Regions from separate parts of the Sphingomonas sp. 3-13AW genome, predicted to be linked through region 2. Evidence: riboswitches for the same ligand, from Rfam matches in the RefSeq annotation. Region 2 holds a riboswitch; the other holds the start of a gene.
The links. Region 2 has a riboswitch for glycine ahead of QP045_RS19705 (L-serine ammonia-lyase). Riboswitches for the same ligand answer to the same signal wherever they lie in the genome.
Positions count from the first base shown of each region.

Region 1: it holds a riboswitch for glycine, as region 2 does, so the genes downstream of both, gcvT (glycine cleavage system aminomethyltransferase GcvT) here and QP045_RS19705 (L-serine ammonia-lyase) in region 2, are expected to answer to the same signal.

Region 1 is NZ_JASNVZ010000010.1:132,213-135,614, reverse strand. It holds gene gcvH (glycine cleavage system protein GcvH) at 1-101, opposite strand, end outside; gene gcvT (glycine cleavage system aminomethyltransferase GcvT) at 114-1,301, opposite strand; glycine riboswitch at 1,457-1,559, opposite strand; gene QP045_RS12585 (hypothetical protein) at 1,641-2,288, opposite strand; gene ispH (4-hydroxy-3-methylbut-2-enyl diphosphate reductase) at 2,404-3,375, shown strand; gene thrB (homoserine kinase) at 3,380-3,402, shown strand, end outside.
Region 2 is NZ_JASNVZ010000031.1:30,452-33,853, forward strand. It holds gene QP045_RS19695 (aminotransferase class I/II-fold pyridoxal phosphate-dependent enzyme) at 1-622, opposite strand, end outside; gene cobU (bifunctional adenosylcobinamide kinase/adenosylcobinamide-phosphate guanylyltransferase) at 693-1,214, shown strand; glycine riboswitch at 1,259-1,348, shown strand; gene QP045_RS19705 (L-serine ammonia-lyase) at 1,450-2,835, shown strand; gene QP045_RS19710 (TlyA family RNA methyltransferase) at 2,876-3,402, shown strand, end outside.

The sequences.
Region 1 (3,402 bases), on a different contig from region 2:
ATGTCGCCCAGCTGGCTCTGGGCATATTCGGTGATGCCGACCGTTGCGACGTCGCCGTCGACTTCGATCCACTCATGGTCTTCGGTGAAAAAACGGCTCATCGAGGGCGCTCCTTAGCGGACGTAGTTGTGGGCAATGAACGGCATGGGCACGACTTCGGCGCTGTGCGCCTTGCCGCGCTGGGACAGGGTGACATCGGTGCCGGGCACCGCAAGCGCGGCCGGCACATAGGCCATGGCGATCGGCGCACCGACGCTCGGGGCGAAGCCGCCGGAGGTCACACGGCCGATCGCCTTGCCGGATCCGTCGACCACGGTCGCACCCTCGCGCACCGGCTGGCGTCCATCGACCCGCAGGCCGACGCGCTTCATCTTCGGCCCCTCGGCCCGCTCTGCCAGGATGCGCTCGGCACCGGGGAAGCCCCCCTCCTCGCGGCGGCGCTTCGAAAGCGCGAAGCCCAGGTCGGCGGTCACGGGCGTGGTCTCTTCGTCCAGGTCGTGGCCGTACAGCGGCAGCCCCGCCTCCAGGCGCAGCGAGTCGCGCGCACCCAGGCCGATCGGCTTGACGCCCGGCTCGGCAGTCAGCGCATCGGCGAACGCCTCGGCAGCCTCGGCCGGCAGCGAAATCTCGCAGCCGTCCTCGCCGGTGTAGCCGGAGCGGCTGATCCACAAGGCGTGGCCCTGCCATTCGAACGCACCGGCCGTCATGAAGCGCAGCGCATCCACGCCCGGGATGAGGCGCGTGAGCGTCGCGACCGCTTCCGGTCCTTGCAGCGCCAGCAGCGCGCGGTCTTCCAGATGGTTGATGGTGATCGAGTCGGCCAGCGCCTCGCGCAGATGGCCTAGGTCCTCGTATTTGGTGGCGCCGTTCACGACCATGTAAAAGGCTTCGCCCGCCGGAGCCGGCTCACCCGCCTCGCCGAACGGATGCGATTCCGGCAAGCGCGTTACCATCAGGTCGTCGAGGATGCCGCCGTTCTCCGCGAGCAGCAACGAATAGCGCATACGGTTGGGCGCGAGCACCTGCAGGTCGCCCGGCAGCAATGCCTCAAGCGCCTGGGTCACGCCTTCACCGGTGAAAAGGAGCTGGCCCATGTGGCTGACATCGAAGAGGCCGGCGTGCTGGCGAGTCCAAAGATGCTCCGCCATGATGCCCTCGTACTGCACCGGCATCTCATAGCCGGCGAACGGCACCATCCGGCCGCCGTGGGCACGATGCCACGCGTCGAGCGGTAGCAGGGAAGGCGGCAGCACCTCGGCATCGTCCGAGTGCGCGTCGTGATTGGGTACGAGGTCGCTCATTGCGCAGTCTCCGGCAGGTCGGGCACGACGAAGACGCGGGCCTCCCCGCTGCATCGCCGCCCCCTCTGTCACGGAACCTGAGAGCTTTCGCACGCGGTTGCCGTGCTTACCCCTTCGGTGGCGCCAGTCATGCCGACGCGCTTTCCAGAGTGTCGTTGACGCGCGCGGTCCCGTTTGCCTGAGAGATTCCGGGGCGGTTGCTCCTTCGGCGGCCGCATGCGGCCTCGAAGGCCTGCGGCGCTCTCCCGCGCGTGCTCATGGCCGTTCCCGACCATCGACGTACTTGCTGTGGCTTGCACGCGTGGCCGAGTCAATCGGCCACGCACGGCCCCGTCTAAATCAGCGCGTGACGTTGTAGCGCAGCTGGTCCCGCGTCAGCTGGAAGCCGACCAGCGCCTCGAACGAGGCGTTGAGCACCGCCTGGCGCACTTCCGGGGTCGACAGCGGGTCGACTGCCGCATCCTGCGCGCCCGCCTTGCGCGGCCGCACGATCTGCTCGCGAATGTCCGCCGGCAGCGTCGCTGCGGAGCGCTGGACCACGGCGGTCGCGCTGCCCTGCGCCTGCGCGCGGGCCTCGCCCGGTGCGAAGTCCAGCGTCGCCTGGTTGATGCGCTTTGCCACCACCTGCGTTCCGCCGCGAACGACCGTCAGGAAGTACGGAAGCTGGACCTGCCGGGCACCGTCGGTACGGGTGCGGCGCGCCAGGATGTCGAAGGTTACGGTTGAGACGATGTCGTCGCCCGACTCGTTGCAGGTGGCGCGCACGTTGGTAATCGTGGCGGTCACGTCGATTGCGCTCGCCAGCTGGCTGCCGGCGGGGTCGAACAGCGTGATGTCGCCAGTTCCGGCGGGAATGCCCGTTGCCGGGCAGGCGGAGCGCACGGTCGTGATGCCGACGCCACGGGTCACGTCGATCTCGCCTTTACGGCTGCACCCCGCGAGGGCGAGGAGCGCGACAGCGGAAACAGCGAGCGTTCGGACGATCACAGGGAGGTACACCTTTCACGACGAACGGGCCGCCGCTCAAGCGCCGACCCGGACCGTCGCCAGCATAGGAAGCGCCTTTCAAGCGCGCAAGCAATCGCGTAGATGCCCGGGAGTGATGACCGACCCTGTCCTGGCGGCAACCGCCAAGCCTGTCCTCGATCTGCTGATCGCGGCCCCCCGCGGCTTCTGTGCCGGCGTCGACCGTGCGATCCGCATCGTCGAGCTCGCGATCGAAAAGCACGGCGCGCCCGTCTATGTCCGCCACGAAATCGTGCACAACAAGTTCGTCGTCGACAGCCTGCGCGCGAAGGGCGCAGTGTTCGTCGAGGAGCTGGAGGAAGTTCCCCCCGGGGTGCCGGTGGTGTTTTCCGCCCATGGCGTGCCCAAGTCCGTCCCTGCCGAGGCAGAGGACCGCGGTCTCGAATATCTCGACGCCACCTGCCCGCTTGTCTCGAAGGTGCACCGTCAGGCGGAACGGCTGGTGACCACCGGTCATCACATCCTGTTCGTCGGCCACGCCGGCCACCCGGAAGTGATCGGCACCTTCGGCCAAGTGCCGCAGGGTCAGATGACGCTGATCGAGACGGTCGAGGATGCCGAGGCGATCATGCCGATCGACCCGGCCAACCTCGCGTTCCTCACGCAAACCACCCTGTCGGTCGACGACACCGCCGATATCATGGCGACGCTCCAGCGCCGCTTCCCGGCCATCGTCGCGCCCAAGGCGGACGACATCTGCTACGCGACCTCCAACCGCCAGGCGGCCGTGAAGGCGATCGCCTCCTCGTGCGACCTTGTCCTGGTGATCGGCGCGCCGAACTCGTCCAACTCGCTGCGCCTGGTCGAAGTCGCCGAGCGTGAAGGCACGCCCGCGCACCTGATCCAGCGCGGCGCCGAAGTCGATTTCGCGTGGCTCGAAGGTGTCCGCACGCTGGGGCTCACTGCCGGCGCCTCCGCGCCCGAGATGCTGGTGCGCGAAGTCGTCGGCCGGCTTGCCGAGCGTTTCGACATTCGCGAGCGCGAGGTCGAGATGACGCGCGAGACCCTGACCTTCAAGCTGCCCCGCGGCCTCGAAGCCGCCGCCTGAGCTCATGGCCGTCTACACGCAGGTTTC
Region 2 (3,402 bases):
CGCAGGCGAAGCCGAGCCGCAAGCCGGCGAGCCCGAAGAACTTGCCGAACGATCGGAACACCAGCACGCGATCGTCGGGCGAGAGGTGGGGGACCACGCTCACCCCGGGGGTGGCGTCGGCGAAGGCTTCGTCCACGACCAGCACGCCATTCGCGGAGGATAGGCTCCGCGCTAGAGATAGCAGCGCTTCCGGTGCCAAGAGGCGCCCGTCCGGATTGTTCGGGTTGGCGAGCAGCAGCGTGCCTTCGGTCACTGTATCCAGCGCATCTGGCGCAACCGGGTTCGGGCCGGGCAAGGCCTCTGTATGGGTGCGGTAGCCGGGCGCGACATAATGATAGGGTGCGGGCAGGCCGATGCCGGCGAGGAGGCGGAGGCCCAGTTCAGTGCCGGGAAGGGCGGTGATCGCCAGCCGCTCTGCGCCGATCGCGGCCGCCGCCGCGGCCTCGAGCGCTGCGGTGGATGCCGCCGAGGGCAGGGCGCGCAGGTCGTAGGCAGGAAGCTCTGGGGCCTGCCAGGGGAGGGGGTTGATCCCGGTCGAGAGATCGAGCCACGGCCGCGGCGCTTCCGGAAAGCATTGTGCCGCCTCTTCGAGGCAACCGCCGTGGAACTTGAATGCGCGCAACGCGAAGCCTCGACTTGGGGGGTGCGGGCCTCCATCAGCATTGCCGGCGCAACAGGCAAGGGGCAACGCGATGACGACCGTATCCGACCGCACGATGCTGGTGCTGGGCGGCGCCAGATCCGGCAAGAGCCGCTATGCGCAAGAGCTGGCGGAGGCGGGAAGCGAGCGGCTGGTGTTCGTCGCGACAGGGCAGGCGTTCGACGCCGAGATGACGGACCGTATCCGGCGGCATCAGGCCGATCGCGACAACCGCTGGACTACACTGGAGGCGCCGATCGACCTTGCGGATGCGATCCGCGAGGGGGACGGCGACAACACGGTGCTTCTGGTGGACTGCCTGACGCTGTGGGCGTCCAACCTGTTGCTGGGCGAGGAGGATGCCGAGGCGCATCTGGCGGCGCTGCTCGCGGCGATCGGCGTGGCACGTGCGCGCGTGCTGCTGGTCGCCAACGAAGTCGGGCTGGGCATCGTGCCCGACAATGCGCTGGCGCGGCAGTTTCGCGACCTGGCGGGCACCATCAACCAGCGGGTCGCGGCCGCGGTGGACCGCGTCCACATGACCGTCGCCGGCATCCCGATCGTGGTGAAGTAAAGCCGATCCCGCTTGACACCCGGGGGCTGCGGCCGGAAGCTTGCAGGGACGACATGGGAGAGACCGGACTTCCAGCCCGGCGCCGAAGGAGCAACCGCCCCGGAAACTTTCAGGCAGAAGGACCGGTCGTCATCAACATCTGGAGAGTGGCGCGCGCGCGTCCGCCGACGGGATAACAATCTCAGGCAGGAAGGACAGAAGGGGCATGGAACCGCCGGAAGGCGGGGAGTTCATCATGCCCGACGCGACCCTACTCGACCCCCGTACCGATGTGCGCCGCGCCATCAGTGTCACCGAATTGTTCACGATCGGCATCGGCCCGTCGAGTTCCCACACCGTCGGCCCGATGCGGGCGGCCCACGCCTTTGCAGAGGCGGCGCTGGAGGCGCTGGACCCGGTCGGGGTCCGCTGCGAATTGTTCGGCTCGCTCTCGTTGACGGGGCGCGGCCATGCCACGGACAGCGCGGTGGTGCTGGGACTGGCGGGCCATCTTCCCGACACGATCGATCCCGAAGCGATTACGGGGATCCTGCAAGGAGTACGCGAGGACCAGCAGCTGCTGCTGGGAGGGCGCCTGTCGGTGCCGTTTCGCCCGGACGACATCGTCTTTTCGCATGAATTCCTGCCCGGCCACCCCAATGCGGTGCGCTTCACGGCCTGGGACGGCGAAGGTCGCGAGTTCACCCGCACCTATTTCTCGATCGGCGGGGGTGTCGTGCTGGAAGAGGGCGGCACCCTGAAGATCGCCAATGCCATCGTCGCACACCCTTTTGCTTCGGGCGCCGAACTCCTCGAGGTCGGCGAGGAGACGGGCCTCTCGATCGGCGAGATCGTCCGCCGCAACGAGTGCGCGTGGCGCAGCGAGGCGGAGACCGACGCGTTCCTGGATGCGGTGCGCGCGGCGATGATCGCGTCGATCGACCGCGGCTGCGCGACCGAAGGCATCCTGCCAGGCGGCCTAAACGTGCGCCGCCGGGCGAAGGCGCTGCATGCCACGCTTTCCGCGCGCAGCGATCGCGCCGCGCCTGCGTCGGTGATGGAGTGGATCAGCCTGTGGGCGCTGGCCGTGAACGAGGAGAATGCGGCCGGCGGCCGCGTCGTGACCGCTCCCACCAACGGGGCGGCCGGGGTGATCCCGGCGGTGCTGCGCTATTATGAAGAGTTCGTGGAAGGGGCGACGCTGGAGGGATCCCGCACGCTGCTCGCGACCGCGGCGGGGATCGGCTTTCTCTACAAGAAGCGCGCCTCCATCTCGGCGGCCGAAATGGGGTGCCAGGGCGAAGTCGGCGTCGCCTGTTCGATGGCGGCGGCAGGGCTGGCGGCGGTGCTCGGCGGCACGAACCAGCAGATCGAGAATGCCGCCGAGATCGGCATGGAGCATAATCTTGGCCTCACCTGCGACCCGATCGGCGGGCTGGTGCAGGTGCCCTGCATCGAGCGCAACACGATGGGCGCGGTAAAGGCTGTCAACGCTGCCCACCTGGCCCTGCACGGCGACGGCAGCCATATCGTCCCGCTGGACGCCGTGATCGAGACGATGCGCCAGACCGGTGACCACATGCGATCCGAATATAAGGAGACGAGCCTGGGTGGGCTGGCGGTGAACGTCGTCGCCTGCTGACCGGCTTGCTGCCGTGGGCATTCCGGTCCATGCGCCGGCGATGCCAAAGATCCGTGCCGACCAGCTGCTTGTCGACCGTGGCCTCGCTGAAAGCCGTACCCGCGCGCAGGCGCTGGTGATGGCCGGCCTGGTGTTCATCGGGGACCGCAAGATCGAGAAGCCGGGACAGCAGGTGGCGGACGATGCCGCGCTGGATGTCCGCGGACGCGACCATCCCTGGGTTTCGCGCGGCGGCATCAAACTGGCGCACGGCCTCGACCATTTCGGCTGGACGGTCGAGGGTTCGGTGGCGATCGACGTCGGTTCCTCGACCGGAGGCTTTACCGACGTGCTGCTGACGCGCGGCGCTGCCCGGGTCTATGCGGTGGACAGTGGCACCAACCAGCTCGCCTGGAAGCTGCGGCAGGATCCGCGGGTGATCGTCCATGAACAGACCAGCGCCCGGCTGCTCACGCCTGACCACATCCCCGAGCCGGTCGACCTGATCGTGTGTGACGCCAGCTTCATCGCGCTGTCCAAGGTGCTGGACGTGCCGCTCGGCTTTGCGCGGGCGGGCGCCCGGCTGCT